Regions from separate parts of the Streptomyces sp. NPDC028308 genome, predicted to be linked through region 1. Evidence: riboswitches for the same ligand, from Rfam matches in the RefSeq annotation. Region 1 holds a riboswitch; each other region holds the start of a gene.
What was found. Region 1 has a riboswitch for cyclic di-AMP ahead of ACZ4VA_RS08180 (M23 family metallopeptidase). Riboswitches for the same ligand answer to the same signal wherever they lie in the genome.
Positions count from the first base shown of each region.

Region 2: another riboswitch for cyclic di-AMP. It lies ahead of ACZ4VA_RS22565 (C40 family peptidase); the one in region 1 lies ahead of ACZ4VA_RS08180 (M23 family metallopeptidase).
Region 3: another riboswitch for cyclic di-AMP. It lies ahead of ACZ4VA_RS28495 (M23 family metallopeptidase); the one in region 1 lies ahead of ACZ4VA_RS08180 (M23 family metallopeptidase).

Region 1 is NZ_JBVHTO010000003.1:115,956-126,106, forward strand. Features, by position in the region: gene ACZ4VA_RS08160 (CobW family GTP-binding protein) at 1-657, shown strand, start outside; gene ACZ4VA_RS08165 (DNA gyrase/topoisomerase IV subunit A) at 665-3,121, opposite strand; gene ACZ4VA_RS08170 (M16 family metallopeptidase) at 3,599-4,957, shown strand; gene ACZ4VA_RS08175 (M16 family metallopeptidase) at 4,954-6,342, shown strand; cyclic di-AMP (ydaO/yuaA leader) riboswitch at 6,587-6,749, shown strand; gene ACZ4VA_RS08180 (M23 family metallopeptidase) at 6,762-7,526, shown strand; gene ACZ4VA_RS08185 (GntR family transcriptional regulator) at 7,712-8,407, shown strand; gene ACZ4VA_RS08190 (HPr family phosphocarrier protein) at 8,672-8,953, opposite strand; gene ACZ4VA_RS08195 (bifunctional acetate--CoA ligase family protein/GNAT family N-acetyltransferase) at 9,159-10,151, shown strand, end outside.
Region 2 is NZ_JBVHTO010000009.1:325,549-335,699, forward strand. Features, by position in the region: gene ACZ4VA_RS22535 (PspC domain-containing protein) at 1-191, opposite strand, end outside; gene ACZ4VA_RS22540 (ATP-binding protein) at 334-1,668, shown strand; gene ACZ4VA_RS22545 (response regulator transcription factor) at 1,665-2,444, shown strand; gene ACZ4VA_RS22550 (hypothetical protein) at 2,585-3,214, opposite strand; gene ACZ4VA_RS22555 (C40 family peptidase) at 3,363-4,442, opposite strand; gene ACZ4VA_RS22560 (hypothetical protein) at 4,987-5,340, shown strand; gene ACZ4VA_RS22565 (C40 family peptidase) at 5,510-6,667, opposite strand; cyclic di-AMP (ydaO/yuaA leader) riboswitch at 6,675-6,832, opposite strand; gene pcrA (DNA helicase PcrA) at 7,321-9,804, shown strand; gene ACZ4VA_RS22575 (M23 family metallopeptidase) at 9,904-10,151, opposite strand, start outside.
Region 3 is NZ_JBVHTO010000012.1:313,295-323,445, forward strand. Features, by position in the region: gene ACZ4VA_RS28455 (helix-turn-helix domain-containing protein) at 1-425, shown strand, start outside; gene ACZ4VA_RS28460 (DUF6126 family protein) at 467-583, shown strand; gene ACZ4VA_RS28465 (tyrosine-protein phosphatase) at 620-1,417, opposite strand; gene mscL (large conductance mechanosensitive channel protein MscL) at 1,671-2,135, shown strand; gene ACZ4VA_RS28475 (phosphatase PAP2 family protein) at 2,294-2,839, shown strand; gene ACZ4VA_RS28480 (hypothetical protein) at 2,879-3,838, opposite strand; gene ACZ4VA_RS28485 (heavy-metal-associated domain-containing protein) at 4,025-4,312, shown strand; gene ACZ4VA_RS28490 (heavy metal translocating P-type ATPase) at 4,413-6,668, shown strand; cyclic di-AMP (ydaO/yuaA leader) riboswitch at 7,087-7,206, shown strand; gene ACZ4VA_RS28495 (M23 family metallopeptidase) at 7,209-8,084, shown strand; gene ACZ4VA_RS28500 (SGNH/GDSL hydrolase family protein) at 8,381-9,166, shown strand; gene ACZ4VA_RS28505 (TetR/AcrR family transcriptional regulator) at 9,362-10,006, opposite strand; gene ACZ4VA_RS28510 (glutamate dehydrogenase) at 10,084-10,151, opposite strand, start outside.

The DNA.
Region 1 (10,151 bases):
CTCGTCGTCGTCAACAAGCTCGACCGGGCCGTGGCGGGGCGGCAGGGGCAGGGCGACGGCCCGGACGAGCCGCACGCCGACGGCGAGCGCGTGCTGCGGGCCGTCCGTGACCTCGCCGGCCGTGCCGCCGTCGTACCGGCGACCTTCGGCCGCGTCGACCCCGAGTTCCTCTTCGACTGCAGGCCGTCCGAGGAGCGCATCGGGCAGCTGTCCTTCGACGACCTCCATGTCCACCGAGACGGAGACGGACATGGAGACCACGGGGGAGACCGGGGCGGCCGCGGCGGGCATCTGCACTCCGGCTACGAGTCGTTGTCCTTCACCTCCGACGTGCCGCTCGCGCCCCGCCGCCTCATGGACTTCCTCGACAGCAGGCCCGAGGGGCTCTACCGCATCAAGGGGTACGTCGACTTCGGTCCGGCCGACCCGCGCAACCGGTACGCCGTACACGCCGTCGGACGTTTCCTGCGCTTCTACCCGGAGCCCTGGACGGGGACCGGGGAGCGGCTGACCCAGCTCGTGCTCATCGGGGCCGGCATCGACGCCCGTGCCCTCGGCAAGGAACTGGAGACATGCAAGGAGGACGCCCCGCACGCCGATGAGCACAGCATGTGGGGCGTCCTCCGCTACGTACAGGAGCAGGGCCCGCGGGAGTGACCGGGGGTCACACCGGTCCGGCCACCACCGCCACCGTCCTCGCCAGGGACACGCCCGAGCCGTCGCGGCGCGGGTCCATCTCGGGCAGCTCGGCGGGCGTGCCGTTCTTCTGCGCCGCCCGTGCCGGGGCGGGACCGGCCCAGGCCAGCGACAGGCAGTCCTCGCCCTTCAGGAACCGCTGGCAGCGCACGCCGCCCGTGGCGCGGCCCTTGCGCGGGTACTGGTCGAAGGGGGTGAGCTTGGCGGTCGTCTGGACCGAGTCGTCCAGGGTGCCGCGCGAGCCCGCGACCGTGAAGACCACCGCGTCCGCGGCGGGGTCGACCGCCGTGAACGAGATCACCTTGGCGCCCTCGGTGAGCTTGATGCCGGTCATACCGCCCGCGGGGCGGCCCTGCGGGCGGACCTGCGCCGCCTGATAGCGCAGCAACTGGGCGTCGTCGGTGATGAAGACCAGGTCCTCGTCGCCGGTGCTCAGCTCGACGGCTCCGACGATGCGGTCGCCGTCCTTGAGCGTGATGACCTCCAGCTCGCCCTTGTTCGACGGGTAGTCCGGGACGACGCGCTTGACGACACCCTGCGCCGTGCCGATCGCGAGGCCCGGTGACGACTCGTCCAGCGTCATCAGGCAGACCACCGTCTCGTCCGCCTCCAGGGAGGGCAGGAACTCCGAGATCGGTGCGCCCCCGGAGAGGTTGGGCGCCGTCGCCGAGTCCGGCAGCTGCGGGAGGTCGATGACGTTCAGGCGGAGCAGGCGGCCGGAGGAGGTGACCGCGCCGATCTCGCCCCGGGCCGTCGCCGGCACCGAGGAGACGATCACGTCGTGCTTGGTGCGCTTGCCGTCCGTGTCCTCGGAGAAGGGGTCGCCGTTCGCCGTGCGGGCGAGCAGGCCCGTGGAGGACAGCAGGACCCGGCACGGGTCGTCCGCGACCTGGAGGGGGACGGTGGCCGCCGGGGAACCGGCGGACGCCAGCAGCACCGTACGCCGGTCGGTGCCGAACTTCTTGGCCACGGAGGCCAGTTCACCGGAGACCAGCTTGCGCAGCTCCGCGTCCGACTCCAGGATGCCGGTCAGTTCGTCGATCTCGCCGTTCAGCCGGTCGCGCTCGGTCTCCAGCTCGATGCGGTCGAACCGGGTGAGCCGGCGCAGCGGCGTGTCCAGGATGTACTGCGTCTGGATGTCGCTGAGCGAGAAGCGCCCGATCAGACGCTCCTTGGCCTGGGCGGAGTTGTCGCTGGAGCGGATCAGCCGGATGACCTCGTCGATGTCGATCAGGGCGATCAGGAGCCCGTCGACGAGGTGCAGGCGGTCGCGCTTCTTGGTGCGCCGGAACTCGCTGCGCCGGCGGACGACGTCGAAGCGGTGGTCCAGGTAGACCTCGAGCAGTTCCTTGAGGCCCAGGGTGAGGGGCTGGCCGTCCACCAGAGCCACGTTGTTGATGCCGAAGGACTCCTCCATCGGCGTCAGCTTGTAGAGCTGTTCGAGGACGGCCTCGGGCACGAAGCCGTTCTTGATCTCGATGACCAGGCGCAGGCCGTGCGAGCGGTCGGTGAGGTCCTTGACGTCGGCGATGCCCTGCAGCTTCTTCGCGCCGACCAGGTCCTTGATCTTGGCGATGACCTTCTCGGGGCCCACGGTGAAGGGGAGTTCGGTGACGACGAGGCCCTTGCGGCGGGGTGTCACGTTCTCCACGGCGACCGTGGCGCGGATCTTGAAGGTGCCGCGGCCCGTCTCGTACGCGTCCCTGATCCCGGAGAGACCGACGATCCGCCCGCCGGTCGGCAGGTCGGGGCCGGGGACGTACTTCATCAGGGTGTCCAGGTCGGCGCCCGGGTGGCGGATCAGGTGGCGGGCGGCCGCGATGACCTCGCCGAGGTTGTGCGGCGGCATGTTGGTCGCCATGCCGACGGCGATGCCGGAGGCGCCGTTGACCAGGAGGTTCGGGTACGCCGCCGGGAGGACGCCGGGCTCCTGCTCCTGCCCGTCGTAGTTCGGGGCGAAGTCGACGGTGTTCTCGTCGATCGACTCCGTCATCAGGGACGTGGCGTCGGCCATCCGGCACTCGGTGTACCGCATGGCGGCGGGCGGGTCGTCGTTGCCCAGGGAGCCGAAGTTGCCGTGGCCGTCGACCAGGGGGAGCCGCATGGAGAAGGGCTGCGCCAGCCGCACGAGGGCGTCGTAGATCGACGCGTCGCCGTGGGGGTGGAGCTTACCCATGACCTCGCCGACGACGCGGGCGCACTTCACGTAGCCGCGGTCGGGGCGCAGGCCCATCTCGTTCATCTGGTAGACGATGCGGCGGTGTACGGGCTTGAGTCCGTCACGTGCGTCCGGCAGGGCGCGCGAGTAGATGACCGAGTACGCGTACTCGAGGAAGGAGCCCTGCATCTCGTCGACGACGTCGATGTCGAGGATCCGCTCCTCGAAGTCGTCGGGCGGCGGGGTCTTCGTGCTGCGGCGGGCCATCGCTGCTGCGGCTCCTTCACCAACATGAACGGGATCTGACGCGCACCATTGTGGACCGCCGCACTGACAACGCCGACCACGACCCGTCATTAAGGGCCCCGGGCGGGGCCGGGGACCCGCCCCCGCCGGGCACGCGGAGCCCGCTTGCCGCAGGGCACCGGCCCCCACCGTGATCCCCGGCCGGCCTCCGTCGCGGCCCTCCCGGCCTGCCCTCGCCGGCCCGCCCGTTCGCGTCTCCGGACCCTCGCCCTCGACCGGCCGGGACCTTCCCGTCCCGTCCCGGACCGCTCCGTCCGTCCCGGCCCGGGTCCGCCGCGGCGACCGGCGGCTTCGGCTCGCACACCGGTCCGCCTGCGGGTCACGGAAGTCTCGCTGTGGGCGTACGAGGTGCGGGAACTTCGCCAGGCGTCTGCGCGCTTGCATACAGTGGCAGGACCGGCAGGAATTCTGCAGTTTTCCGCGATCGAAGGGACGTACATGCCCATGGGTCACACGGCCACAGCTGAGGCAGGCTCCGGCGGCCTGACAGCGACCGAGCACCGCCTGGCCAACGGCCTGCGCGTGGTGCTCTCCGAGGACCACCTGACCCCGGTCGCGGCGGTGTGCCTCTGGTACGACGTCGGCTCGCGCCACGAGGTCAAGGGCCGTACCGGCCTCGCCCACCTCTTCGAGCACCTGATGTTCCAGGGCTCCGGCCAGGTGAAGGGCAACGGGCACTTCGAGCTCGTCCAGGGCGCGGGCGGCTCGCTGAACGGCACGACGAGCTTCGAGCGCACCAACTACTTCGAGACCATGCCCGCCCACCAGCTGGAGCTCGCCCTCTGGCTGGAGGCCGACCGCATGGGCTCGCTCCTCGCCGCGCTGGACGAGGAGTCCATGGAGAACCAGCGGGACGTCGTCAAGAACGAGCGCAGGCAGCGCTACGACAACGTGCCCTACGGCACCGCGTTCGAGAAGCTGACCGCCCTCGCGTACCCGGAGGGCCACCCCTACCACCACACCCCGATCGGGTCGATGGCGGACCTGGACGCGGCCACCCTGGAGGACGCCCGCGCGTTCTTCCGCACCTACTACGCGCCCAACAACGCGGTGCTGTCGGTCGTCGGGGACATCGACCCGGAGCAGACGCTCGTCTGGATCGAGAAGTACTTCGGTTCCATCGCCGGGCACGACGGCAAGCCCGCACCGCGCGACGGCTCCCTGCCGGACATCATCGGCGAGCAGCTGCGCGAGGTAGTCGAGGAGGAGGTCCCGGCCCGCGCGCTGATGGCCGCCTACCGCCTCCCGGAGGACGGCACACGCGCGTGTGACGCGGCCGACGTGGCGCTGACCGTCCTCGGCGGCGGCGAGTCGTCCCGCCTCTACAACCGGCTCGTACGCCGGGACCGTACCGCCGTCGCCGCCGGGTTCGGCCTGCTGCGGCTCGCCGGGGCACCCTCCCTGGGCTGGCTCGACGTGAAGACGTCCGGCGACGTCGAGGTGCCGGTCATCGAGGCGGCCGTGGACGAGGAGCTCGCCCGGTTCGCCGAGGAGGGCCCCACGGCCGAGGAGATGGAGCGCGCCCAGGCCCAGTTGGAGCGCGAGTGGCTGGACCGGCTCAGCACGGTCGCCGGCCGCGCCGACGAACTGTGCCGCTACGCCGTCCTGTTCGGCGACCCGCAGCTGGCCCTGACCGCCGTGCAGCGGGTGCTCGCCGTCACCCCCCAGGAGGTGCAGGAGGTCGCCAAGGCCCGGCTGCGCCCCGACAACCGCGCGGTGCTCGTCTACGAGCCCGTCGCCGCCGAAGAGGCGCAGGCCGCCGAAGCCACCGACGAGGACGAGGAGTCGGCCAAGTGACCGAGCTCGCGACCATGGAGTTCCACCCGCAGCCCCAGGCCGGCGAGGCCAAGCCGTGGGCGTTCCCGGCGCCCGAGCGCGGCACGCTCGACAACGGCCTGACGCTGTTGCGCTGCCACCGCCCCGGCCAGCAGGTCGTCGCCGTCGAGGTGTTCGTCGACGCGCCCCTGGAGGCCGAGCCCGCGGGCCTCGACGGTGTCGCCACGATCATGGCGCGCGCGTTCTCCGAGGGCACCGACAAGCACTCCGCCGAGGAGTTCGCCGCCGAGCTGGAGCGCTGCGGCGCCACCCTCGACTCGCACGCCGACCACCCGGGCGTCCGCCTGTCCCTCGAAGTCCCGGTCTCCCGGCTGGAGAAGGCGCTCGGGCTGCTCTCCGACGCGCTGCGGGCACCGGCGTTCGCGGACAGCGAGATCGAGCGGCTGGTGCGCAACCGGCTGGACGAGATCCCTCACGAGGCCGCCAACCCGGCCCGCCGTGCCGCCAAGGAGCTCTCCAAGGAGCTGTTCCCGGCCACCTCGCGCATGTCGCGTCCGCGCCAGGGCAGCGAGGCGACGGTCGAGAAGATCGACGCGGCGGCCGTACGCGCCTTCTACGAGAAGCACGTCCGCCCCGCCACCGGCACCGCCGTCATCGTCGGCGACCTCACCGGGATCGACCTGGACGCGCTGCTCGCGGACACCCTCGGTGCGTGGACCGGCTCGTCGGCCGAGCCGCGCCCGGTGCCGCCGGTGACCGCGGACGACCGGGGCCGCGTGATCATCGTCGACCGCCCCGGTGCCGTGCAGACGCAGCTGCTCATCGGCCGCGTCGGAGCCGACCGTCACGACCGCGTGTGGCCCGCCCAGGTGCTCGGCACCTACTGCCTCGGCGGCACGCTCACCTCGCGCCTGGACCGCGTCCTGCGCGAGGAGAAGGGCTACACCTACGGAGTGCGGGCGTTCGGCCAGGTGCTGCGCTCGGCCCCGGACGGCTCGGGTGCCGCGATGCTCGCCATCAGCGGCTCCATCGACACGCCCAACACGGGTCCCGCCCTGGACGACCTCTGGAAGGTCCTGCGCACGCTCGCCGCGGAGGGCCTGACGGACGCGGAGCGCGATGTGGCCGTGCAGAACCTCGTGGGGGTCGCCCCGCTCAAGTTCGAGACGGCGGCGGCGGTCGCGAGCACGCTCGCGGACCAGGTCGAGCAACACCTCCCGGACGACTACCAGGCGACCCTCTATCAGCAGCTCGCCGCCACGGGCACGGTGGAGGCCACCGCCGCGGTCGTGAACGCCTTCCCGGTGGACCGGCTGGTGACCGTCCTGGTGGGCGACGCCGCGCAGATCGCGGAGCCCGTGAGGGCGCTCGGGATCGGTGAAGTCAGCGTCGTACGAGCCGAGTAGGACCGTGCGGACAAGGACCCCGGTGACCGAGAGGTCGCCGGGGTTCTCGCGTTTACCCGTGGTCCATCCGGGGTTTCGCGCGCGCTTACCCGACTTCGTCCTCAATATGTCCGTATTGCTAGGTGGTTGCCCTTCTGCCCTGTGGCATGCACTACAAAAACCGCGATCCGTTTGTCGATCGAAAGACGCCCCCCTTAGCGTCAATCCGGCTGTTCGTCAGGCAGTGCGCCGCGTCCGCGGCACCGGACAGTCATCGCCGAGTCCCCGTACGGCGCGAGCCAGGGGAGCCGGGGACCCATCGCAGTCCCTGGGGTGAATCGGGCGTCCTTCCTCGCGGAGGAGGCCCGTAGGAGACCTTCCTGCTCCGAACCCGTCAGCTAACCCGGTAGGCGAGAGGGAAGGAAAGGACCAGCCCCTTCATGGCGTTCACCCGTGCCACCGGGAAGCATCGTCGTCCGAGCCGGATCACGCGGACCACCAAGAGTGCGGCGGGCGTGGCGGCTCTCACCACCACCGGTGTCATCGGAACCCTGGCCGCCCCGGCGTTCGCCGCGGACACCGCCGTCCAGCAGACCGGGCTCACCCAGGCCATCACGATCGGCGACACGGTCGCCGAGCAGATCGACGCGCAGGCCGCCGCCCAGCAGCACGCCGCCGAAGAGGCCGCGGCGCTGAAGAAGGCCGAGGAGGCCGCGCGGCAGCGCGCTCTGGCCGAGGTGAAGGAGGAGCGCGCGGCCAAGGCGCGCGCCGCCCGCGCCGCCGAGCGCAAGCTCCTCAACACCTTCGTCGCGCCGATCGCAGGCTCCTACGTCTCCACCGGCTACAAGACCGGTGGCAGCCTCTGGTCCTCCGGCAGCCACACCGGCGTCGACTTCCACGCCGCGTCGGGCACCGTCGTCCACGCCGTCGGCGCGGGCACCGTCGTCACGACCGGCTGGGGCGGTGCCTACGGCAACCAGGTCGTCATCAAGATGCACGACGGCACGTACACCATGTACGGCCACCTGTCGTCCATCAGCGTCACCGAGGGGCAGACGGTCACCCCGGGACAGCAGATAGCCCTCTCCGGGTCCACCGGCAACACCACCGGACCCCACCTCCACTTCGAGGCCCGTACGACGGCCGAGTACGGCTCGGACCTCGACCCCGTCTCGTATCTGCGCTCGCACGGCGTCAGCCTCTGACACCCGTACGACTTCCGAAGGCCCCGGCTCCGTGAGCCGGGGCCTTCGTCGTTTCGAACGGCCCTCTGTCCAAAAAATAGCCATGGATTCCGGTCCGCCGTCGGAAATTCCGTCCCGCTGCAATAGAGTCACTGAATGGGCGTCAATCGACGGCGTTTCGCGATGATTAAGGCGGAGGTCCGCTCATGCGCATTCCGGCGCACTCGGTATGCACGGCGATCCGTGACGACATCGTCGCGGGTGTCTACGAGCGCGGCGGCCGGCTCACCGAGGAACTGCTCGCCCGCCGCTACGGCGTCTCGCGCGTCCCGGTGCGCGAGGCGCTGCGCACCCTGGAGGCCGAGGGCTTCGTCGTCACCCGGCGGCACGCGGGCGCGTGCGTGGCCGAGCCCACCGAGCAGGAGGCGGCCGACCTCCTGGAGATGCGGATGCTGCTGGAGCCGCTGGGCGCCGCGCGGGCCGCGCAGCGCCGCACCGAGGCCCACCTCAAGGTGCTGCGCGGACTGGTCAGGCTGGGGCAGGAGCGGGCCAGGAGGGGCCACAGCGAGGATCTGCGGTCCCTGGGGGTCTGGTTCCACGAGACGCTCGCGCAGGCGTCCGGAAGCCCCGCGCTCACGTCGACGCTCGCCCAGCTGCGGCACAAGATCGCCTGGATGTACGCGGTGGACGCCCCTGCCAGTCCCGCGGAGTCCTGGGCCGAGCACGGCGGCATCGTGGACGCCGTCGCACGCGGGGACAGTGAGCGGGCGCGCGCCATCACCGCGCTGCACACCGAGCGCGCCGGCTCCGCGCACCGCTTCCGCTCGCCTGGCCGGGGCGACCTCGCGGACCGTGTGAGGACTTCGCAACATCCCGTAAACACGTCGGGCCTGCGGCATTAACAGAAGCGCCGTATACAAAGAGGGATATGTGGCGGGGGAGTATTTCCGCTGCCTTCTTTTCCGTGCGCCGGTAATTCACGGGGGCGCTTTTTCCGCATGCTCCGGACGCCGTGTTCGGGCCGGGAGCGGAAAATGGTCGGGGGCGGTGCACGGAAAAGACCCGGACGGAGGCGGGGGCTTCCGTCCGGGCATGGAAAACGGCGAAGCCGCGTCGGCCCGGTCCGGGTTCGACGCGGCTTCGCCGCATGCGGGGTGTCCGCGGGGTCAGACGGTCTCGGGAAGCTCGTCGAGACCCTCGGAGACCAGCTTGGCCAGACGGTCGAGCGCGGCGTCCGCACCCTCGGCGTCGGAGGCCAGGACGATCTCCTCGCCGCCCTGGGCGCCGAGGCCGAGGACCGCGAGCATCGACGCGGCGTTGACGGGGTCGCCGTCCGCCTTGGCGATCGTCACGGGGACGCCGGAGGCCGTGGCCGCCCGGACGAAGATGGAGGCGGGGCGGGCGTGGAGGCCCTCGGCCCAGCCGACGTTGACGCGGCGCTCAGCCATGTGATGCTGCCCTTCGAGTGTTTCAGGGTTGTCTAGACCAGTGTCCCATACGGTGGAGCGTGTCCCGGCGGCCCGCGAACGGGACCCGGGCGGACTCCGCCTCCAGGATGCCCCCCGAAGCCGCCGCCGGACCTGCCCTCAAGGGGTGTCGCGCGCCCGGGCCTGCGCCGCGACGGTGTCGGACCCGCGCCGTACGCTGGGCCCCATGCAGACGTCGTCGGACCGGCACGAGTACCCCGCCCACTGGGAGGCCGACGTGGTGCTGCGCGACGGCGGCACCGCGCGCATCCGGCCCATCACGGTCGACGACGCCGAGCGGCTGGTCAGCTTCTACGAGCAGGTCTCGGACGAGTCGAAGTACTATCGCTTCTTCGCGCCCTACCCGCGCCTGTCCGCCAAGGACGTCCGCCGCTTCACGCACCACGACTTCGTGGACCGCGTGGGACTCGCGGCCACCGTCGGCGGCGAGTTCATCGCCACCGTGCGCTACGACCGCATCACCCCCGACGGACTGCCCGCCTCCTCCCACCCGGCGCCCGCCGGCCCCGACGGCGGACAGGCGCCCCCCGTCTCCGACGAGGCCGAGGTCGCCTTCCTCGTCCAGGACGCCCACCAGGGGCGCGGCGTCGCCTCGGCCCTCCTCGAACACATCGCGGCGGTGGCCAGGGAGCGCGGCATCCGCAGGTTCGCCGCCGAGGTGCTGCCGGCCAACAGCAAGATGATCAAGGTGTTCACGGACGCCGGCTACCAGCAGAAGCGCAGCTTCGAGGACGGCGTCGTCCGGCTGGAGTTCGACCTGGAGCCGACGGACCGCTCACGCGCCGTCCAGTGGGCGCGGGAGCAGCGGGCCGAGGCGCGGTCCGTGCAGCGGCTGCTCGCGCCGGGCTCGGTGGCCGTGATCGGAGCGGGCCGCACCCCCGGGGGAGTCGGCCGCAGCGTCCTGGACAACCTGCGCGACGCCGGCTTCACCGGCCGCCTGTACGCGGTGAACCGGGCGTTCGAGGAGAAGGAGCTGGCCGGCGTCCCGGCCCACCGCTCCGTCCGGGAGATCGCCGAGCCCGTCGACCTGGCGGTCGTCGCCGTCCCCGTGGAACAGGTGCCCGAGATCGTCGCCGAGTGCGGTGTGCACGGCGTGCAGGGACTCGTCGTGGTCTCCGCCGGATACGCGGAGAGCGGTCCCGAGGGACGCGAGCGCCAG
Region 2 (10,151 bases), on a different contig from region 1:
CCGAGCCCGGCGCACACCCCGCCCAGCATCTTCTGCCGGCGGTCGCGCCGGAAGCGGTGCGGGGGGCCGGGCGGGGCCGCTCCTCCGTGCGCCCCGTGCGCGCGCGGCTCGCCGGCGGGGCCGGGGCCGGCCGCTCCGGCGCCCGGGCCCGGACCGGGATCCGGTGCCGCCGCGTGCTGGTGATCTGTCATGGGTCCATGGTGACGGGCGAGGGGCCGTGAGGGGAGTCGGGATGACCCTGGCCCGACCCTGAGATCGTCCCTGACGAGGCCGGGGGGAAGCGTTCTGACGCCGGTCCTTCGAAGATCAGGGGAGTCTCGGGGGCCGACCCTGATGCCCCGGTCCGCCGGGCGTGTGAACATCGATGGCATGCCGGAAGCCGCAGCAGTGCCACTCGCCCCGCTCGAGGGTCCGCGGCCGCCGCGCAAGCTCTACCGCAGCAGCGACGGACGCTGGCTCGGTGGCGTGGCGCGGGGGCTCGCCGGGCATCTCGGGCTGCCTGTCGTGTGGCTGCGGCTGATGTTCGTCGGCCTGTTCATGGCGGACGGCCTGGGCGCGCTGCTGTACGCGGCGTTCTGGTTCTTCGTGCCGCTGGGAGTCGGCGGCGTCGACGCCGGGCGCCCCCCTGCGGTCACCACCGAGCCCGCGCCCGACGGCCGGCGCAGACTGGTCGCCCGCAAGCCGGACCGGGGCCAGATCGTCGCGCTGCTGCTCATGGTCGTCGTGGCCCTGGTCTTCGTCGGCAACGTGAATCTCGGCGGCGGTGCCAAGGCGTATCTCTGGCCGACCGTCCTCGTCGGCGCCGGTGTCGCCCTGGTCTGGCGCCAGGCGGACAACGCGCGCCGGGCCCGCTGGATGGAGGTCGGCCGCCGCAGACGCACGCTGACGCTGCTGCGCTCCGCCGCCGGTGTCCTGCTGGTCACCGCCGGCGTCTCCGGCATATTCGTGCTCCAGGGCTCCGCCGCCCACCTCGGCTCCGTCCTCCAGGCGGCGCTCGCCGTCCTGGTCGGCATAGCGCTCCTCGCGGGCCCCTATCTCGTCCGCATGACCCAGGACCTCTCCGAGGAGCGCCTGATGCGCATCCGCGCCCAGGAGCGGGCGGAAGTCGCCGCGCACGTCCACGACTCGGTGCTGCACACCCTGACCCTGATCCAGCGCAACGCGGAGAACGCGGGCGAGGTCCGCCGGCTCGCCCGCGCCCAGGAGCGCGACCTGCGCGCCTGGCTCTACAAACCGGAGGGCACCGGCAAGGACGAGGCGGAGGAACCGGACACCCTCGCCGAGGCGGTCCGGCGCAACGCCGCGGAGGTCGAGGACAAGCACGGCGTCCCCATCGAGGTCGTCGTCGTCGGGGACTGCCCGCTCGACGAGGGCCTCGCCGCACAGATGCAGGCCGCGCGGGAAGCGATGGTGAACGCCGCCAAGTACGGTGGCGACGGCGGCGCGGTACAGGTCTTCGCCGAAGTCGAGGGCAGGACGGTCTTCGTGTCCGTGCGGGACCGCGGCCCGGGCTTCGACCTCGACGCGATACCCGCCGACCGCATGGGCGTCAGAGAATCGATCATCGGCCGCATGGAGCGCAACGGCGGCACGGCGCGGCTGCGTGCGGTGCCGGACGGCGGCACGGAGGTCGAGCTGGAGATGGAGAGGGCGGAGAGTACGTCATGAGCGACGTGAACGGGCCGGACGAGGCCAAGGGGCCCGCGGGACCCGGAAGTTCTGCCGAGGCGGGCGCCACGGGGGCCGGCGAGCCCACGGAACCGGCCGGGCCGGCCGCGGGCGGGCGCCGGGCGCGGGTCGTGCTCGTCGACGACCACCGCATGTTCCGTACGGGGGTGCAGGCCGAGATCGGGGAGACCGAGCGGACCGGCGTGGAGGTGGTCGGCGAGGCCGCCGACGTCGACCAGGCGGTCACGGTCATCACGGCCACCCGGCCCGAGGTCGTCCTCCTCGACGTCCACCTGCCGGGCGGCGGAGGCGTCGAAGTGCTGCGCCGCTGCGCACCGTTGATGGCCGACCCGGAGCAGCCGGTGCGCTTCCTCGCGCTCTCGGTCTCGGACGCCGCGGAGGACGTGATCGGCGTGATCCGCGGCGGCGCCCGGGGCTACGTCACCAAGACGATCACCGGCACCGACCTGGTGGACTCCATCTTCCGGGTCCAGGACGGCGACGCGGTCTTCTCGCCCCGCCTGGCCGGGTTCGTCCTGGACGCCTTCGCCTCGACCGACGCCCCGCCCGTCGACGAGGACCTGGACCGCCTCACCCAGCGCGAGCGCGAGGTCCTGCGCCTCATCGCCCGCGGCTACGCGTACAAGGAGATCGCCAAGCAGCTGTTCATCTCCGTCAAGACGGTCGAGTCCCATGTCTCGGCGGTGCTGAGGAAGCTCCAGCTGTCGAACCGGCACGAGCTGACCCGCTGGGCGACGGCACGCCGGCTGGTGTGAGCGACCGGGCCTCTCGCGCCCGTACCCGGTGGTCACGCGCCCGTACTCGGCGGGCCCGCACCCGGGGAAGGCGCGGGGCTGCGGCGGGCCGAGGGCGGTCGGGGCCCGCCGGTCGTCCGGGTCGGCGGGGGTGAGCGGTGTCAGCGGGGCGTCGCGGCCGGCGCCGGTCCCAGGACCCGTAGCACCCAGCGGTAGTGGCGTACGGCCTTCGCGATCCCGAGCAGGCCCGTCAGCCACAGGATCAGCCCGATGCCCATCCCCAGGACGACGTCGCTGTGCGCGTCGCGGCCCGGCTCGGCGCCCGAGACCGCCGCGAGCGACGCCCACAGCCCGATCGCGCACATGACGGTGGACGAGAGCAGCCAGAAGAGGCTGAGGCCGGGGGAGCGCAGGCGGGCGTCCGTCGGCGGGTGACTGTCCAACACCAGCCAGGCGTCGAGGAGTTGCTCGATCTGGCGGTCGCGGCGGACGGCCACGGCGACCGCGACGACGGGCGGGGCGAGCGAGGCGAGCCCGAGGATCGCGAAGATCGGCCCCAGCACCACGCGTGTCGGATCACCCTGCTCGAACTGCTGGAGCGGCAGCACCAGCAGCGCCCACCCGATGATCGCCACGAGCGACAACAGCCACAGCAGCAGCACCCGGTGCACCCCGAGGCTTCGCGCCCGCAACTCCTCCAGGGCCCGCCCCCGGTCGGCCAGCAGCGCCGACCGGTCCGGCCAGGTCCGCAGCTGCCAGGGCGGCGGAAGCGGCAGCAGGGAAGGGGACATCGGGACCTCTCGGACGGCGACGGGCGGCGATGCCGCTGGACCACGACGGACGGTGCGCGTCTGCGGTCGACGCTACCGCGCGAACGTGGCCATGCCATCAGCGCGTACCCGCGTCCGGCCGGAATCCTCCGCCTGCCGTACGGGGTCCTCACACCACCCGCGTAGCCCCCGCAAACGGCATCTCGTCGATCGGCGCCAGTCGTACCGGCGCCGACGGGTTGGGGGCGTGGATCATCCGGCCGCCTCCGACGTAGATGCCCACATGGCTGATTCCCGAGTAGAAGAAGACGAGGTCCCCCGGCTGGAGTTCGGCGCGCGAGACCCGCCGGCCGGCCCCGATCTGGGCGTACGTCGTGCGGGGCAGCGACACGCCCGCGGCGCGGTACGCGGCCTGGGTGAGGCCCGAGCAGTCGAAGGCGTTGGGGCCGGTGGCGCCCCACACGTAGGGGCTGCCGAGCTTCTGATAGGCGTACGCGACCGCCTCCGCCGCCCGGGAACCGGGCGCCTTGGCCGGGGTGGCACTCGTGCCGGTGCCGGACGGGAGGCCCGCCGTCTCCCGTGCGCCGGCCCGCGAGGCGTGCCCGGTGCCGCCGCCGTCCGCCGAGAGCCGCGCCCGCTGCTCGTCCGTGAGCCGGGACAGCAACCGGCGTGCCTCGCCCAGCTTCGTGTTGACCGTCTTCTTCTGCCGCTTGAGCTCGGCCTGCCGGGACTTGAGGGAGGTCAGCTCGACGCGGGCGGCGCCCCGCAGCTGCTCGATCTCGCGCAGCTGCTTGCGTACGCGCGCCACGGCCGCGGCCTGCCGGCTTCCCGCACGTTCGGCGAAGGCGGCCCCGTCCAGGTACCGGTCGGGGTCCTCGGACAGCGCGAGCTGCACGGCGGGGTCGAGGCCGCCGGTGCGGTACTGCGCCGTGGCGATCGAACCCAGCGCGTCCCGGGCCGAGTTGAGGCGGTCCGTCCTGCGGGCCGCCTCGTCGCGCAGCGTCCTGAGCCGCCGCTCCCCCTTGTCGGCCTTCTCCTTCGCCCCGTTGTACTTCTCGGTGGCGACCTCCGCCTCCTGGTACAGCTTGTCGACCTTGGCCTTGACCTGCGCCGGGGAGAGCTGCGGTTCGGCGTGTCCCGTCCCCTCGAAGGCGGTGGCCGTCGTCGCGCCCGCGAGGGCGAGGGTGGCGGCGGTGCGGGCCGTCTGACCGCCGAGCGAGCGTTGTCTGGGCTTGCGGTGCGATGCCACGAGGGCACACATCCTTTCGCGAAGACTCGTTCCGCACGGCCGCCCGGCGGGGCACGGCGACGCGTCCGGCGACGGCCCGCACAGGGGGAGCGGGGCGCCGCCGGACCTTTCGGCGGAAGCGACCGGTTGCCGCCCCTGGCCCGGGCGGCGGTGGAGAGCCGGTCACCTGGGGGAGGACGCTAAACCTGAGCGTGAGCGGCCGGTGACGCCATGTGCGGAAGTGGCGGGAGAGGTCCGCCGGGTGACCGGATGTGACCGCGCTCCCGGTCCGTGGGCGTCGGCTTGACGCTGAGTGCTGACCGAAGCGGGGATTTTCCGACGGGGCCCGAGACCCTGGTGCTATGAGCCCACTGGGCGGTCGTGAGAGGTGTCGCGTGACCGCCGAGACGGAGGTGAACACTGCGGCGGGTGGGTCCCGTGGGGTGCGACCGACCGGGGGGCCGGACGGCTGCCGGAGCCGGAAGCGGGTCGCTGGAGACGGCTACCGGAGCCGGAGGGAGGGCTGGTGGAGGCGGCCGGCGGGGCCCCGATTAGGCTCCGGCGCATGGACGTACTCATCCATCTCTTCGTCGGCCTGCACATCATCGGCATCGCCGCGCTCCTCGGCGGCTTCCTCACCCAGATGAAGGCGATGGGCCAGGGCACGGCCCGCTTCGTCCCCGCGATGCTGCACGGCGCGCTCACCATGCTGGTCACCGGAGTCGTGCTGGTCGGTCTCAACCAAGCCGACGACAACTCGCTCGACAACGTCAAGCTCGGCGTGAAGCTGGCCCTGCTGATCGTGATCCTCGGGCTCGTCTACGTGAAGCGCGACGAGGAGAAGGTCGACAAGGGCGCCTTCGCCGCGGTCGGCCTGCTGACCGTCGCGAACATCTTCATCGCGGTGCTCTGGACCTGACGGCGCCCGCCCGGGGAACCCTGGGCGACCGGCCCGACCGGCCCGACCGGCCCGACGGCCGCGCCCGGCGTGACCCCATGGTCATCGGCAGGCCCGGCGGCCGTGTCCGGTGCGACCCGGGGGCCGTACCGGACACGAACGCGAGGGGGTGCCGGCGTGGTGGCGTCCCCTACGCGGGGCGCACCACGCTGTGGATCGACGAGGTGCCGTCGTAGTAGATCGACTCCTCGCGGACGTACGCGCCCGGCTTCGGGGCGTGGATCATCATGCCGTTGCCGATGTACAGGCCGACGTGGCTGATGTCGTCGTAGAAGAAGACCAGGTCACCGGGCTTGATGTCGGAGAGCGGGACCGTGGTGCCCGCGTCGACCTGGTCCCAGGTGGTGCGCGGCAGGGAGACGCCCGCGGCCTTCCAGGCGGCCTGGGTGAGACCGGAGCAGTCGTAGGAGTCCGGGCCGGTCGCGCCCCACACGTACGGCTTGCCGACCTGGGCCCGCGCGAAGGCGATGGCCTTGTCGGCCGTGGTGGCGTACGCCGGGTCCTCCGCCGTGCCGCCCGCGCCGGCGTCCGAGTCGCCCTGGTCCTGCTGGGCGGTCTCCTCGCGGCTCCGCTCCTCCTGCGCGGCCTGCTGCCTGGCCAGTTCCTCGGCCTTGCGGTCGGCCTCCTCGCGCTTCTTCTCCTCGATCGCCGCGAGCCGCGCCTTCTCCTCGGCGGTGAGCTTCGAGAGCAGTCCGCGGGCGTCGGCGAGCTTCCGCTGCACCTCGGCCTTGGTCGACTTGAGCGTCCGCTGCGAGGTGGTCAGCTTCTCCAGGCTCTCGGAGGCCTCCGCCCGCTTCTTCGCCGTCGCCGCCTGCTCGGTGACGTAGTCGTCCACCGCCACCTTCTGGCGGCTGGTCAGACGGCCCATGAGCTGGGTCTGGTCGAAGTAGTCCTGCGGGTCGTCCGCCAGCAGGAGGGTCGCGGTGTCGGGGGCTGCGGCCCCGGTGCGGTACTGGGCGGCGGCGTACGAACCCAGCTCCTCGCGCGCCGTGTTGAGCTTCTCGGTGCGCTTGGCCACGTCGTCCAGCAGGGTGTCGACGCGCTGGCGCTGCTTGGAGCTCTTCTCCTTGGCCGCGTTGTACTTCTGGGTGGCCGTCTCGGCCTGGTGGTAGAGGTCGTCCACCTTCTTCTGGACTTCCTCGAGACTCGGCCTGGGTTCGGCCGAGGGCGCGGCGTTCGCCGTCTGCGAGAGCAGGGCCACGGACGTGAGGGCCGCCGTGGCGAGGCCCGGGGCCCGGACACCCGCTACGCGCGTTCCCGCAGGACGCCATTTGCGATGCGACGCCAAGAGAGGCGACTCCTTCCACGATCCGCCTACCGAGTTAGCTGTCGGGTTCGGGCGGGTGGTTCGGAAGGGTTGCCCTACGGTCCGCGCCCGACAAGGCGGTCGGACCGATTCACCCCAAGGTCGGTGGGTCCCCGGCTCCGGTTGCCGCGTGGGCGCGCCGGACTCGGCGGAGGCCGCGCGGCCCGGCGTCGTTCGCCGGTTGGGTCGGGCGGCCTGACCGGCACGCTAGCCAACGCGTGTGGCTTCTGTGAAGGTTGATGTTCGATATGCCCGATACGTTTTCGTGACCTTTTTCGCGGGGACCGGGTCGCGCCGCCGTCGCGGATCGTTTTCCGGCTGATTGTCCTGACATGTGCGCCTTCCTCGGCGGACGTGGTGTGCGTCTCGTCCGGCCGTCACCCCAGGTGACGGGGTGGTTCCGGACGGCGAGAGCGGCCGGGCGGCGGGGGCGGCACCGGACGGAGCGGCACGCTGCCCGACGGGGCGAAGCGGCGGCCCGGGTACGGGAAGACGGCGGGCCTGGCGAGTGGTGCGGGGGCGATGCGCCTACGAGGGGAGCGGGGCGGCGGTGACCGGCGGGCCGGTCCCGGAATGCGGCGGAGTTCCCGAGGTGGCCGCGGGGTGTCAGTGGGGCGGCCTAGACTCGGAAGGCGATGAGCAGCCTCTTTGACGACAGCTTCCTGGCGGACCTCAAGCCCTCCGGGGCCCACGAGGAAGAGCCCCCGCCGCCGCCCGAGGACGGGACGCCGGAGCACCTCCCGGACGACCTGTTCGGCGGCCGCTTCGACGCGCCCCCGAGCAGGGACGCGTACTACCGCGACGGCGCCGCGCGCCCCGCGGTGGACCCGGCGGCGCTGCTGGACGGGCTGAACGAGAACCAGCGGGCGGCCGTGGTGCACGCCGGTTCCCCGCTGCTCATCGTGGCAGGCGCCGGATCGGGCAAGACCCGCGTGCTCACGCACCGCATCGCGTACCTGCTGGGCGAGCGCCATGTGCACCCCGGCCAGATCCTCGCGATCACCTTCACGAACAAGGCCGCGGGCGAGATGAAGGAGCGCGTCGAGCAGCTCGTCGGCCCGCGGGCCAACGCGATGTGGGTGATGACCTTCCACAGCGCCTGCGTCCGCATCCTGCGCCGCGAGTCGAAGAGGCTCGGCTTCACCTCCTCGTTCTCGATCTACGACGCCGCCGATTCCAAGCGCCTCATGGCCCTGGTCTGCCGCGACCTGGACCTCGACCCGAAGCGCTTCCCGCCGAAGTCCTTCAGTGCCAAGATCAGCAACCTGAAGAACGAGCTGATCGACGAGGAGGACTTCGCCGCCCAGGCCGCCGACGGCTTCGAGAAGACCCTCGCCCAGGCCTACGCCATGTACCAGTCGCGGCTGCGCGAGGCCAACGCCCTCGACTTCGACGACCTGATCATGACGACGGTCAATCTGCTCCGCGCCTTCCCCGACGTCGCCGAGCACTACCACCGCCGCTTCCGGCACGTGCTGGTCGACGAGTACCAGGACACGAACCACGCCCAGTACGCCCTCGTCCGCGAGCTCGTCGGCACCGCCGAGCACCCCGTGGACGTGCCGCCCGCCGAGGGCGACCTCGGGCCCGCCGAGCTGTGCGTCGTCGGTGACGCCGACCAGTCGATCTACGCCTTCCGCGGCGCGACGATCCGCAACATCCTCCAGTTCGAGGAGGACTACCCGGACGCGACGACGATCCTCCTGGAGCAGAACTACCGCTCCACGCAGACGATCCTGAGCGCCGCCAACGCCGTCATCGAGCGCAACGAGAGCCGCCGCCCGAAGAACCTGTGGACCAACGCCGGCGCCGGCGCACGCATCACCGGCTACGTCGCCGACACGGAGCACGACGAGGCACAGTTCGTCGCCGACGAGATAGACCGCCTCACCGACGCGGGCGACGCCAAGGCGGGAGACGTCGCCGTCTTCTACCGTACGAACGCCCAGTCCCGTGTCTTCGAAGAGGTCTTCATCCGCGTCGGCCTGCCGTACAAGGTCGTCGGCGGCGTCCGGTTCTATGAGCGCAAGGAGGTCCGGGACGTCCTCGCGTATCTGCGCGTGCTGTCGAACCCGGAGGACTCCGTCCCGCTGCGCCGCATCATGAACGTGCCCAAGCGCGGCATCGGCGACCGGGCGGAAGCCATGATCGACGCCCTCGCCCAGCGGGAGAAGATCAGCTTCCCGCAGGCGCTGCGCCGCGTCGACGAGGCGTACGGCATGGCGGCCCGCTCGACGAACGCCGTCAAGCGGTTCAACACGCTGATGGAGGACCTGCGGACGGTCGTCGAGTCCGGCGCCGGTCCGGCCACCGTCCTGGAGGCCGTCCTCGAACGCACCGGCTACCTGGCCGAGTTGCAGGCCTCGACCGACCCGCAGGACGAGACCCGCATCGAGAACCTCCAGGAACTCGCCGCCGTCGCCCTGGAGTTCGAGCAGGAGGCCGGTGAGGGCGAGGCCGCGGGCAGCCTCTCCGAGTTCCTGGAGCGGGTCGCGCTCGTCGCCGACTCCGACCAGATCCCCGACGAGGAGGACGGCAACGGCGTCATCACCCTGATGACCCTGCACACCGCCAAGGGCCTCGAATTCCCGGTCGTCTTCCTCACGGGCATGGAGGACGGCGTCTTCCCGCACATGCGCGCACTCGGCCAGACCAAGGAGCTGGAGGAGGAGCGGCGCCTGGCGTACGTCGGCATCACCCGCGCGCGGGAGCGGCTGTATCTGACGCGGTCCTCCATGCGCAGCGCCTGGGGCCAGCCGTCGTACAACCCGCCGTCGCGCTTCCTGGAGGAGATCCCGGACGCGCATCTGGAGTGGAAGCGCACGGGTTCCATGGGACCGGTGTCCTCGGGGCCGGTCTCGGGGGTGGCGGCGTCGCTCTCCTCGTCGCGCTCGCGGTCCGCGGCCTCGGGCGCGTCCGGCTTCGCGACGCGCCGCGGTGTCGCCGAGAAGCCGGTGGTCTCGCTGGCCGTCGGTGACCGGGTCACGCACGACCAGTTCGGCCTCGGCACGGTCGTCGGCGTGAAGGGCACGGGCGCCAACGCGGAGGCGACGGTCGACTTCGGCGAACCGAAGCCGAAGCGGCTGCTGCTGCGGTACGCGCCGGTCGAGAAGCTCTGACGCGAGGCTGAACGGGACACGGCTCGCCCGCGGTTGACGGGCGGGCCGGACAACGACCGCGATTCAGAGACGAGTTGCCGTCCCGGGCGGAGTGGGCGATCAGGTCGGGTCGATGCCGTGGCTGCGGAGCCACGGCAGCGGGTCGATCGCCGAGCCGCCCGCCGGACGGACCTCGAAGTGCAGGTGCGGGCCGGTCGAGTTGCCGGAGTTCCCGGAGAACGCGATCGGGTCGCCGGCCTTCACGGTGGTCCCCGAGGCGACCTTGTACGTCGAGAGGTGGCAGTACCACGTCTCCGTACCGTCCTTGGCGGTCACGATCGCCATGTTGCCGTAGGCGCTGTTCCACT
Region 3 (10,151 bases), on a different contig from region 1:
CGACGGTCTCCGAACTGCTCGGCGAGACGGTCGCCGAACGGGACGCCGTGACGCGCGCCGCCGACGTGGAACCCAGCACGGCGGGCGGCTGGACCTACTGGCAGGCGGGCGCCCCCGGCCGCGGGATGCAGGCGCTGCGGGTCCACGTCCCGCACGGGGCGCAGGGCGACATCGTGCGCGTCCACCCCGGCGAGGAGTGGCTGTACGTCCTCACCGGGAGGCTGCGACTGCGCCTCGGGGACACCGCGCACATCCTCGCGCCGGGCGACAGCGCGCACTTCGACTCGCTGACCCCGCACCGTCTCGCCGCCGCCGATCACGACGGGGCCGAGCTGCTCTTCGTCCACACACTGCTGCAGAGCCCGGCCACCGCGCTCTGCCTCGGTCCGGTCACGGGCCACCCGACACCAGGAGAGACCTCATGACCGAGCCCACCGAGCCCACCGAGCCCGGCACCCGGCGGTCGATGGAGGAGAAGTTCCCGCGCGCGCTGTGGGTGCGGCTCATCATCTACGTCGCCGTGGGCCACCTCTTCGCGGCCTTCATCTACCTGCTGTTCACCCTGGGCGCGCAGAACCAGTAGCCGACCGAGTCCGGCCCGTCGCCGGGCCGGGGCCCCTCAGTCGAGGAGCCGGTCCCGCAGCCGCTGCCGCACCTCGGGGGTGACCCGCAGGCCCTTCTCCAGGTAGGCGTCGACACCGCCCCACGTCTCCTCGATCGTCTCGAAGGCGGCCGTCAGGTACTCGGCGCGCGCGTCGAAGAGGGGGCTCAGCAGCTCCATGACCTCGGGGGAGTAGGCGGAGGCGGCGGAGCTGCTGCGGTGGACCTTGTAGCGGCGGTGCGTGGCGTTCGACTCCAGGTAGTCGGCGAGGATCGCGTCGCGCTCCACGCCCAGCGCCAGGAGGGTCACGGCTATCGACAGGCCCGCGCGGTCCTTGCCAGCCGCGCAGTGCATCAGGGCGGGCACGCTGTCCTCGGCCAGCGCGTGCAGCACCCGGGAGTGCTCGGCGGTGCGGTCCTTGATGATGATCCGGTAGGAGCCGATCATCCGGTTCGCGGCCTTGCCGTCGGAGAGGATCGCCCGGAGCTGGTCCAGGTCGCCGTCGCGGACCATCTTCCAGAACTCGGCCCCGTCCGCCGGGTCCGTCAGCGGCAGATTCACGTTCCGCACGCCGGGCAGCGAGACGTCCGGGCCCTCCAGCTTCTGGTCGGCCGCGTTGCGGAAGTCGAAGATCGTGTGCAGGCCGAGCGAGGCGAGGAACGCGGCGTCCTCGTCCGTCGCGTGCGCGAGGTGGCCGCTGCGGAACAGGCGTCCGTACCGCACTCGCCGACCGTCCGTGGTGGGCAGGCCGCCCACGTCACGGAAGTTACGCACTCCGGCCAGCTCGGGCTCGGTCGACGGGACCTGCTGCGTCACGGTGGCTCCTCCCATTCGTCCGCCGGCGCTGCTCGGCATCGCTCGCCGACGGGATGCGCTCTCGACGATACGACATGGGTTCCCAGGGCAATGAGTTGTCCACAGGCGCCCGGGAGCGGACGGGAAGCGGAGTGGCGCGGTCGGCGGTTGCCCGGCGCCAAGCCGGTAAGACGTCGCTCGTAGGGGGCGCCGGGCCGCGCAGGAGGCCGCCCGCGCCGACGGGCGGTGACGCAGTCAGATGGAGGAGTGACAGGTGAAGGGGTTCCGCGGATTCATCCTGCGCGGCAATGTGGTCGACCTGGCGGTCGGCATCGTGATCGGCGCGGCCTTCACGGCGGTGGTGAACGGGTTCGTCCGGGCGTTTCTGACCCCGCTGGTCGGGCTGGCGTCCGGGGCCACCGGTGATCTCAGCCGCAAGACCTTCACGGCGGGCGGGACCGACTTCCCCTACGGCGCGTTCATCAACGCCGCGATCAGCTTCCTGCTGGTCGCCACGGCCCTGTACTTCCTCGTGGTGCTGCCGGTGAACAAGCTGCACCAGCGCTTCGCGCCGAGCCACGACGTGCAGGCGCCCAAGCGGGAGTGCCCGGAGTGCCTCAGCCCGGTGCCCACCGAGGCCCGCCGCTGCGCCTCCTGCACGAGTCCGCTGCCGGCCCTGCCCGCGCAGGCGACCGCTCAGACGTCGGAGGGGACCGTACCGGCACGTCAGGACCGGTGACCGGCGACCGGCCACCGGCGGGACCGGCCGCCCCTCGGGACGAGGTCCCGGGGCGTGCGGTGCCCCCTGCCCGCGTGCGGGCGGACCCGGCCGACGGCTGCCACATGCATCCTGGGCCGGCCCCGTTACGACTGGCGTCGGGCGGGAAGCCGCAGGTCATGAACGCATGGGCGGATCTTCGAGAGAGTGACCACCGGTTGACGCGGCGGGTGGCCGCGTGGCAGTCGGACTGCGCGCGGCGCCTGCTGCCCGCCGTGGAGGACGCTGCTCAGCACACCAAGCTGTGGTGGGGGGCGGCGGCCGTCATGTGCACGGTGGGCTGGAGAGCCCGCCGGGCCGCGGCCGCCGGGCTGGCGAGCATGGCCGTGGCCGAGCTGGTGTCGAACGGCGTGCTCAAGCAGGTCTGCGAGCGGGAACGGCCGCCGAAGGAGTGGATCTCGCACGAGGACGTCCACGAGCGGCCCGACTCCTCCTCCTTCCCGTCCGGGCACACCGCCGCGGGCGTGGGCTTCAGCGCGGCGGTGGCGGTGGTGTGGCCGCTGGCGGGCGCCGTGTGCGCGGTCCCGGCCCTGATGGTGGCCGCCGAGCGGGTGCACACCGGCGCGCACTACCCGTCCGACGTCGCCGCGGGGGCGGCGGTCGGTCTGGCCGCGGCCGCCCTTGTGCACCAGGCTCCCCGTCTGGCGCTGCGCCTGCTGCGCTGACCGCGTGGGACCGCCCCGGCCGCCGTCGTCCCGCGGGCGTCAGTGCCCGTGGCCGTCCGTGTTCTCGGCGGGCGCGGTGCTCTCTTCGTGCCGCCCGGCGTCGGTGCCCGCTCCCGCCGAGACGGTGAAGGCGGCCGTGCGGACGGTGCCGTGGTGCCGGAAGTCCAGGAAGAGGCGGTAGGTGCCGGCGCTCGGGGCGGTGGCGGTGAAGGTGACGTCCGGCCCGGGCTTCGTCGTGCCGTCGCCGGGCTCGCCGTGCGGGTGGACGTGCAGGTAGGCGAGGTCCCCGGAACGCAGGGCGACGAGGTGGCCGTACGCGCCGAGGTAGGGCTGGAGGTCGGTGACGGGGCGGCCGTCCTTGCTGACGCTCAGCCTCAGTCGTCCCGGCGTGCCCGGGCGCAGCTCGCCGTTGAGCGTCACCGTGTAGCCGTCCACGGACGCGGTGCGGGACGGCTTGGGCGGCTCCGCCGGCTTGTACGTGCCGGAGACCGCGAGGTCGGCGCCGAGGGTGAGGTTCGCGGCCCCCTCGGCGGCCGGGGTGAAGTCGGCGAAGACCCGGTAGCTGCCGGCGGCGGGCAGGTCGACCGGCGTGGACCAGGTGCCGTCGGCGGCCCGGACGGGGTGCAGGTGCCGGTAGGTGACCAGATCGCGCGAGGCGAGGATCAGGTGCAGTTCCTTGTCGTGTTCGCGCTGGTAGGCGGTGACGCGACGGCCGGTCCGGTCGCGGATGACGAAACTCAGCCGGCTCTCCTTCCCGGCGCGCACGGCCGGTGTCGCGAGGTCGAGGGTGTAGCCGCCCTCGGAGACCTGGAGCCCTGAGGCGACCGCGTCGCCGCCGCTGCCCGCCGGGCCGGGTGAGGCGCCCCCGTCGTGACCGGAGTGCGAGGCCGGCTCGGGGCCCGCGGTCACGGGACCCACGGCGTCGCCGACGCCGTACGCGGCGGCGAAGGAGGCCGCGAGTGCGGCGCCGAACGCGGTGATCTTCACTGCGGTGTTCATGCGGTTCTCCCCTTGAAGCGTGTCCTGAGCGGTGCTCTCACCGGCAGCGTATACCCCCTAGGGGTATTTTCAAGAGGGGCGGTCGACGCTTGCCAACAATACCGGGGAGGGGTATACCTGAGGTCGGCCGACGGTACCCCCAGGGGGTATCTAGCCAGGCGGCCGTCCCACTGACGAGGAGATCCCATGTCCTGCTGCACCCCCGACGGCACCTGCTCCACCACCGCTGCCGCCACCGCCGACGTCGCGCTCACCGACGCCCGCACGACCGTCTACGACGTGTCCGGCATGACCTGCGGGCACTGCAAGGCCACGCTCACCAAGGAGATCGGCGCCCTCGACGGCGTGCTCTCGGTGGACGTCGACATCGACGCCGGACAGGTCCGGGTGACCACCGAGGCCGAGCCCGACGACGCGGTGCTCGCCGCCGTGGTGGACGAGGCGGGCTACGCGCTCACCGGCCGGGCGGCCTGAGCCCCGCCGTCCGCCGCCGGGCCCGACGCACGCCGGGCCCGGCACCCCGCTTCCCCGTGCTCGTCCCGAGCCCGTTTCCGCACCAGTCCGAGGAGCAGTGATGACTACCACGGTCCCCGACACCGCCGAGGTCGAACTCGCCATCGGCGGCATGACCTGCGCCTCGTGCGCCGCCAGGATCGAGAAGAAGCTCAACCGCATGGACGGGGTCGAGGCCACCGTCAACTACGCCACGGAGAAGGCGAAGGTCAGCTACCGCGGCCAGGACGTGTCGGTGGCGGACCTGATCGCCACCGTGGAGGCCACGGGCTACACCGCCGCCGAACCGGCTCCACCGCACACCGGGCCGGGGCGGGACGGCGCCGCCCCGGGCGAGGCCGACGAGCTGCGCCCCCTGCGGCAACGGCTGGTCACCGCCGTGGTCCTGGCGGTCCCGGTCGTCGCGATGGCGATGATCCCCGCCCTCCAGTTCGAGTACTGGCAGTGGCTCAGCCTCACCCTCGCCGCTCCCGTGGTCACCTACGCGGCCTGGCCGTTCCACCGGGCCGCGATCACCAACGCCCGCCACGGCGCGGCCACGATGGACACGCTCATCTCGGTGGGCACCTCGGCCGCCTTCCTGTGGTCCCTGTGGGCGCTGTTCCTCGGCTCCGCCGGCACCCCGGGCATGACGCACCCCTTCGAGTTCACCGTCGGCCGCTCCGACGGCGCCGGGAACATCTACCTGGAGGCCGCCGCCGGTGTCACCGCCTTCATCCTGGCCGGACGGTACTTCGAGGCCCGCTCCAAGCGCCGGGCCGGTGCCGCGCTGAAGGCGCTGCTGGAGCTCGGGGCCAAGGAGGTCACCGTGCTGCGGCAGGGCCGTGAGCGGCTGGTCCCGGTGGGCGAGCTGCGAGCAGGGGACCGCTTCCTGGTCCGGCCCGGCGAGAAGATCGCCACCGACGGAACCGTCGTCGAGGGCACCTCGGCCGTCGACGCCTCCATGCTGACCGGCGAGTCCGTGCCGGTCGAGGTCGGCCCCGGGGACACCGTCACGGGCGCCACGCTGAACGCCGGCGGCCGGCTCGTCGTCGAGGCCACACGGGTCGGCGCGGACACCCAACTCGCCCGTATGGCACGACTGGTGGAGGACGCGCAGAACGGCAAGGCGGCGGCCCAGCGGCTGGCCGACCGGATCTCCGCCGTGTTCGTGCCCGTCGTCATCGCCCTCGCGCTCGGCACCCTCGGCTTCTGGCTGGGCAACGGCGCCGGGCTGACCGCCGCGTTCACCGCCGCGGTGGCGGTGCTGATCATCGCCTGCCCCTGCGCGCTGGGCCTGGCGACCCCGACCGCGCTCATGGTGGGCACGGGCCGGGGCGCGCAGCTCGGCATCCTGATCAAGGGCCCCGAGGTCCTGGAGAGCACGCGCAGGGTCGACACGATCCTCCTGGACAAGACCGGCACCGTCACCACCGGCAGGATGACCCTCCTCGCCGTCCACACCACCCCCGCGACGAGCGAGGCCGAGGTGCTGCGGCTGGCGGGCGCCCTGGAGCACGCCTCCGAACACCCCGTCGCCCGGGCCGTCGTCACCGGGGCGACCGAGCGGGGCGTCACCCTGCCGGTCCCCGAGGACTTCGCCAACGTCGCCGGGCTGGGAGTGCAGGGCGTCGTGGACGGTCACGCGGTCCTCGTCGGCCGCGAAAGGCTCCTCCGGGAGTGGTCCATGAGCCTGCCGGCGCAACTGGAGCGCGCTCGGGCCGTCGCCGAGGCGGCCGGTCGCACCGCCGTCGCGGTCGCCTGGGACGGCGAGGCGCGGGCGGTCCTCGAAGTCGCCGACGCCGTCAAGGACACCAGCGCCGAGGCCGTACGACGACTGCGGGCCCTCGGCCTCACACCGGTCCTGCTCACCGGCGACAACCGGGCCGTCGCCGAGTCCGTCGCGGCCGAGGTCGGCATCGACGAGGTGATCGCCGAGGTCATGCCGGAGGACAAGGTCGCCGTCGTGGAGAGGCTCCAGGCCGAAGGGCGCAGCGTCGCGATGGTCGGCGACGGTGTCAACGACGCCGCCGCGCTGGCCCGGGCCGACCTGGGCCTGGCCATGGGCACCGGAACCGACGCGGCCATCGAGGCCGGCGACCTGACCCTCGTACGCGGCGACCTGCGCGTCGCCGCCGACGCGATCCGGCTGTCCCGCAGAACGCTGGGCACCATCAGGTCGAACCTGTTCTGGGCCTTCGCCTACAACGTGGCCGCCCTGCCGCTCGCCGCGGCGGGCCTGCTCAACCCGATGATCGCCGGAGCCGCCATGGCCTTCTCCTCGGTCTTCGTCGTCGGCAACTCCCTGCGCCTGCGCGGGTTCAGGGCCCTCGACTGACCCGGACGCCGCGAACCCCGTCACGGAGGGGACGGAGCGGCCACTTGTGACGGTTGTTCCATCCCGTCGCAAGTGGCCGTTCTGTCCTGTTTGGTGCTTAAGGTCCAACTGGCAATGATTTAGGGCTCGCTGGCGTCCTGGTGCGTGAGCAGGGTCATACCGGTGACGGTGCGTCGCGGCCGCCGTCCGTCAAATCCTCGGGTGCGCCAGGGGATTGCGGCCCCGGGAAGATCGCTCGTCGACGGACAGTCACCGGCAATAGGGACATCGATCAAGAAATGGGTGTGCACAGAAACCCCACAAGCTTGTCCAGGCCCTCTCATGTCGCTTACGTTCTGCCTCACTCCGGACGGACGCCCAATCCTGCCGCCGCCCGGATCCCGCACACTCACCCGTCCACGGCAGGAGCGGGGGACCCACAGGTACGACGCCTGTTCCGGTCTCCGGAACGGGCTAGGGGTCAAGCCGCGCGCAACGCGGCCGGGCATCTCCAGCCCGCACCCGACAGCTCACCTCGCAGGCGCCGGAGAGGAATGCACCATGCCCGCGAAGGGTAAGCACCGCCGTCCCAAGTCCCTGCGCATCACCCGCTCGATAGCCGTCGCCGGCACCGGTGGCGCCGCACTCGCGCTGCCCCTGATGGGAGCCGCCGGCGCCCACGCCGCCACTCCGGCGGCCGCCGCCTCCTCCGCCACGGCGAAGACCGTCGCCGCCGCCCCCGTCGCCGCCCAGAAGGCCGTGACCAAGACCTACGCGGTCAAGGCGGGCGACTCCCTCGCGAAGATCGCCGACGACCAGGACGTCAGCGGCGGCTGGAAGAAGCTCTACCAGGACAACCGCAAGGCCATCGGCGGCGACCCCGCGCTGATCCACCCGGGCCTGAAGCTGACGCTCGGCGGCAAGGCCGCGTCCGCCCCCGCCAAGCCCTCCACCGCCGCCAAGCCGTCCGGCAAGACCACCCAGACGGCCAAGACGCAGGCCGCCCCGGCCGCCGCCACCAGCAGCTCCGGCTACACCCTGCCGGTCGAGGGCGCGACCGTCGGCACGTCCTACAAGACCGCGGGCAGCATGTGGTCCAGCGGTTACCACACCGGCGTCGACTTCGTGGCCCCGACCGGCACCACCCTCAAGGCCGTCGGACCGGGCACCGTCGTCTCGGCCGGCTGGGGCGGCGCGTACGGCAACCAGGTCGTCATCCGGCACACCGACGGCCAGTACTCCCAGTACGCCCACCTGTCCTCGCTCTCGGTCTCGGCCGGGCAGACCGTGACCGGCGGTCAGCAGATCGGCCTGTCCGGCGCGACCGGCAACGTCACCGGACCGCACCTGCACTTCGAGATCCGCACCACGCCGGACTACGGCTCGGACGTGGACCCGCTCGCGTACCTGCGCGCGCACGGCGTCTCCGTCGGCTGACGCCCGCACCCGCACACCGGAGGCCGGACCCCGATCACCGGGGTCCGGCCTCCGCCGTGCCGGGGGGGGGCGACACTCCTTTGCGGCGGTGACCGCCGCACGCGTACCGCGTGGGTGGACGCAGGCGTTGAGGCTCGTCAACCGCCCTTGAACACCGCCTTATTCCGGGATTGACCAACACTTGACGAGTGGCTTATCTCACCGCACGTCAACCCCTTCCTACGGTCGCGTAGCTCACATCAAAAGGTGAATCATGGGCCGATGTGGCAGACGATTCGAAGAGTGACAACAGATCAGTGATCGGGTCGTACGTGGCGGTGGGGGACAGCTTCACCGAGGGCGTCGGCGATCCCGGTCCGGACGGGGCCTTCGTCGGCTGGGCCGACCGGTTCGCGGTCCTGCTCGCGGACCGACGGCCCGAGGGCGACTTCGGCTACACCAACCTCGCCGTACGCGGCAAACTGCTCGACCAGATCGTGGCGGACCAGCTCCCGCAGGCCAAGGCGCTGGAACCCGACCTCGTCTCCTTCTGCGCGGGCGGCAACGACATCATCCGGCCCGGCACCGACCCCGACGAGGTTGCAGAGCGCTTCGAGCGGGCCGTCGCCGACCTCACCTCGGTCGTCGGCACCGTCATGGTGACCACCGGCTTCGACACCCGCGGCGTACCCGTGCTCAAGCACCTGCGCGGCAAGATCGCCACGTACAACGGACACGTACGGGCCATCGCCGACCGCTACGGCTGCCCGGTGCTCGACCTGTGGTCCCTCAAGACCGTGCAGGACCGGCGCGCCTGGGACGGCGACCGGCTCCACCTCTCTCCCGAGGGGCACACTCGCGTCGCCCTGCGGGCCGGGCAGGTCCTCGGCCTGGAGGTCCCGGCGGACCCGGACCAGGCCTGGCCCCCGCTCCCGCCGCGTGGCACCTTCGAGGTGCGCCGCGACAACATCCAGTGGGCGCGCGAGTACCTCGTGCCGTGGATCGGACGGCGGCTGCGCGGCGAGTCCTCCGGGGACCACGTGGCGGCCAAGGGCAGCCTGTCGCCCGACGACATCAAGACGCGGATCGCACCGGCCGTCTGAGCGGTACGAGGGGCCGGGCGGAGCGCCGGGCGGGTGCGCGGGCGGGCTCAACGGCTCTGCTGCACGGAATCGTTGCGGCCCGCCGTCCCGTCGGTGCCGGGGAGGGCCGGCTTCCGCGGGGGAGTGGGCGGACCGACGGGCAACTGGACTCGCCGTAAAGGGAGTTCGTGAGCGCCCGTGTCCGGCCCCGGTGTGTCAGGTGCCGGGCGGTGCGGTCAAGGTGCCGGGCGGTGCGGTCAGGGCCTCGCGCTCCAGGCCCAGTTCACGGGCGAGCGCCTCGTCCACCCACGCCTGGGTGCGCGCGCGGGACACCGAGCCGGGGTACGCGGTCATCTGCACGGCGAGACCGTCCAGCAGGGCCGTCAGCCGCAGGGCCGCGTCCTTGGGGTCCGGACACGTGAACTCGCCCGCGGCGACGCCCTCCGCGATGACCTCGGCGATCGCCGCCTTCCACTGCCGGTCGAGGCCCTGGGTGACCTCGCGCAGCCCCGGCTCGCGCAGGGCCACCGCCCAGCCCTCGATCCACAGCCGCCAGCCCTTGGCCTGTCCGGTCGGCGCGTACCAGCGCACGGCGGCCCGCAGCCGGCGCAGCGCCGACGTGCGCCGGCCCAGCAGCTTGCGCAGCCGGGCCAGGTCGTCCTCGGCGGCGAACGTGAACGCCTCCGCGACCAGCTTCTCCTTGGTCGAGAAGTGGTAGAGGACCAGCGCGTTGCTCACTCCCAGCGCCGCGGCCACGTCGGCGATCCGTACCGCCGCGACACCCCGCGCCTCGATCTGCCCGATGGCGGCCCGCAGCATCTCCTCGCGCCGCCGGCCCACACTCAACCGCACTCTCGCCACGCGGCAACCCTAATCCGTCGCGCGGGACGGCCCGACGGGGGCTCGGGGCCGGTCCCGCGCCGAGGGGTGCCGGGACCTCACCGGTAGCGGCCGTACCGTTCGGCGATCACCGGCAGCCGGTCGGCGACGATGGCGTGCGCGGCCT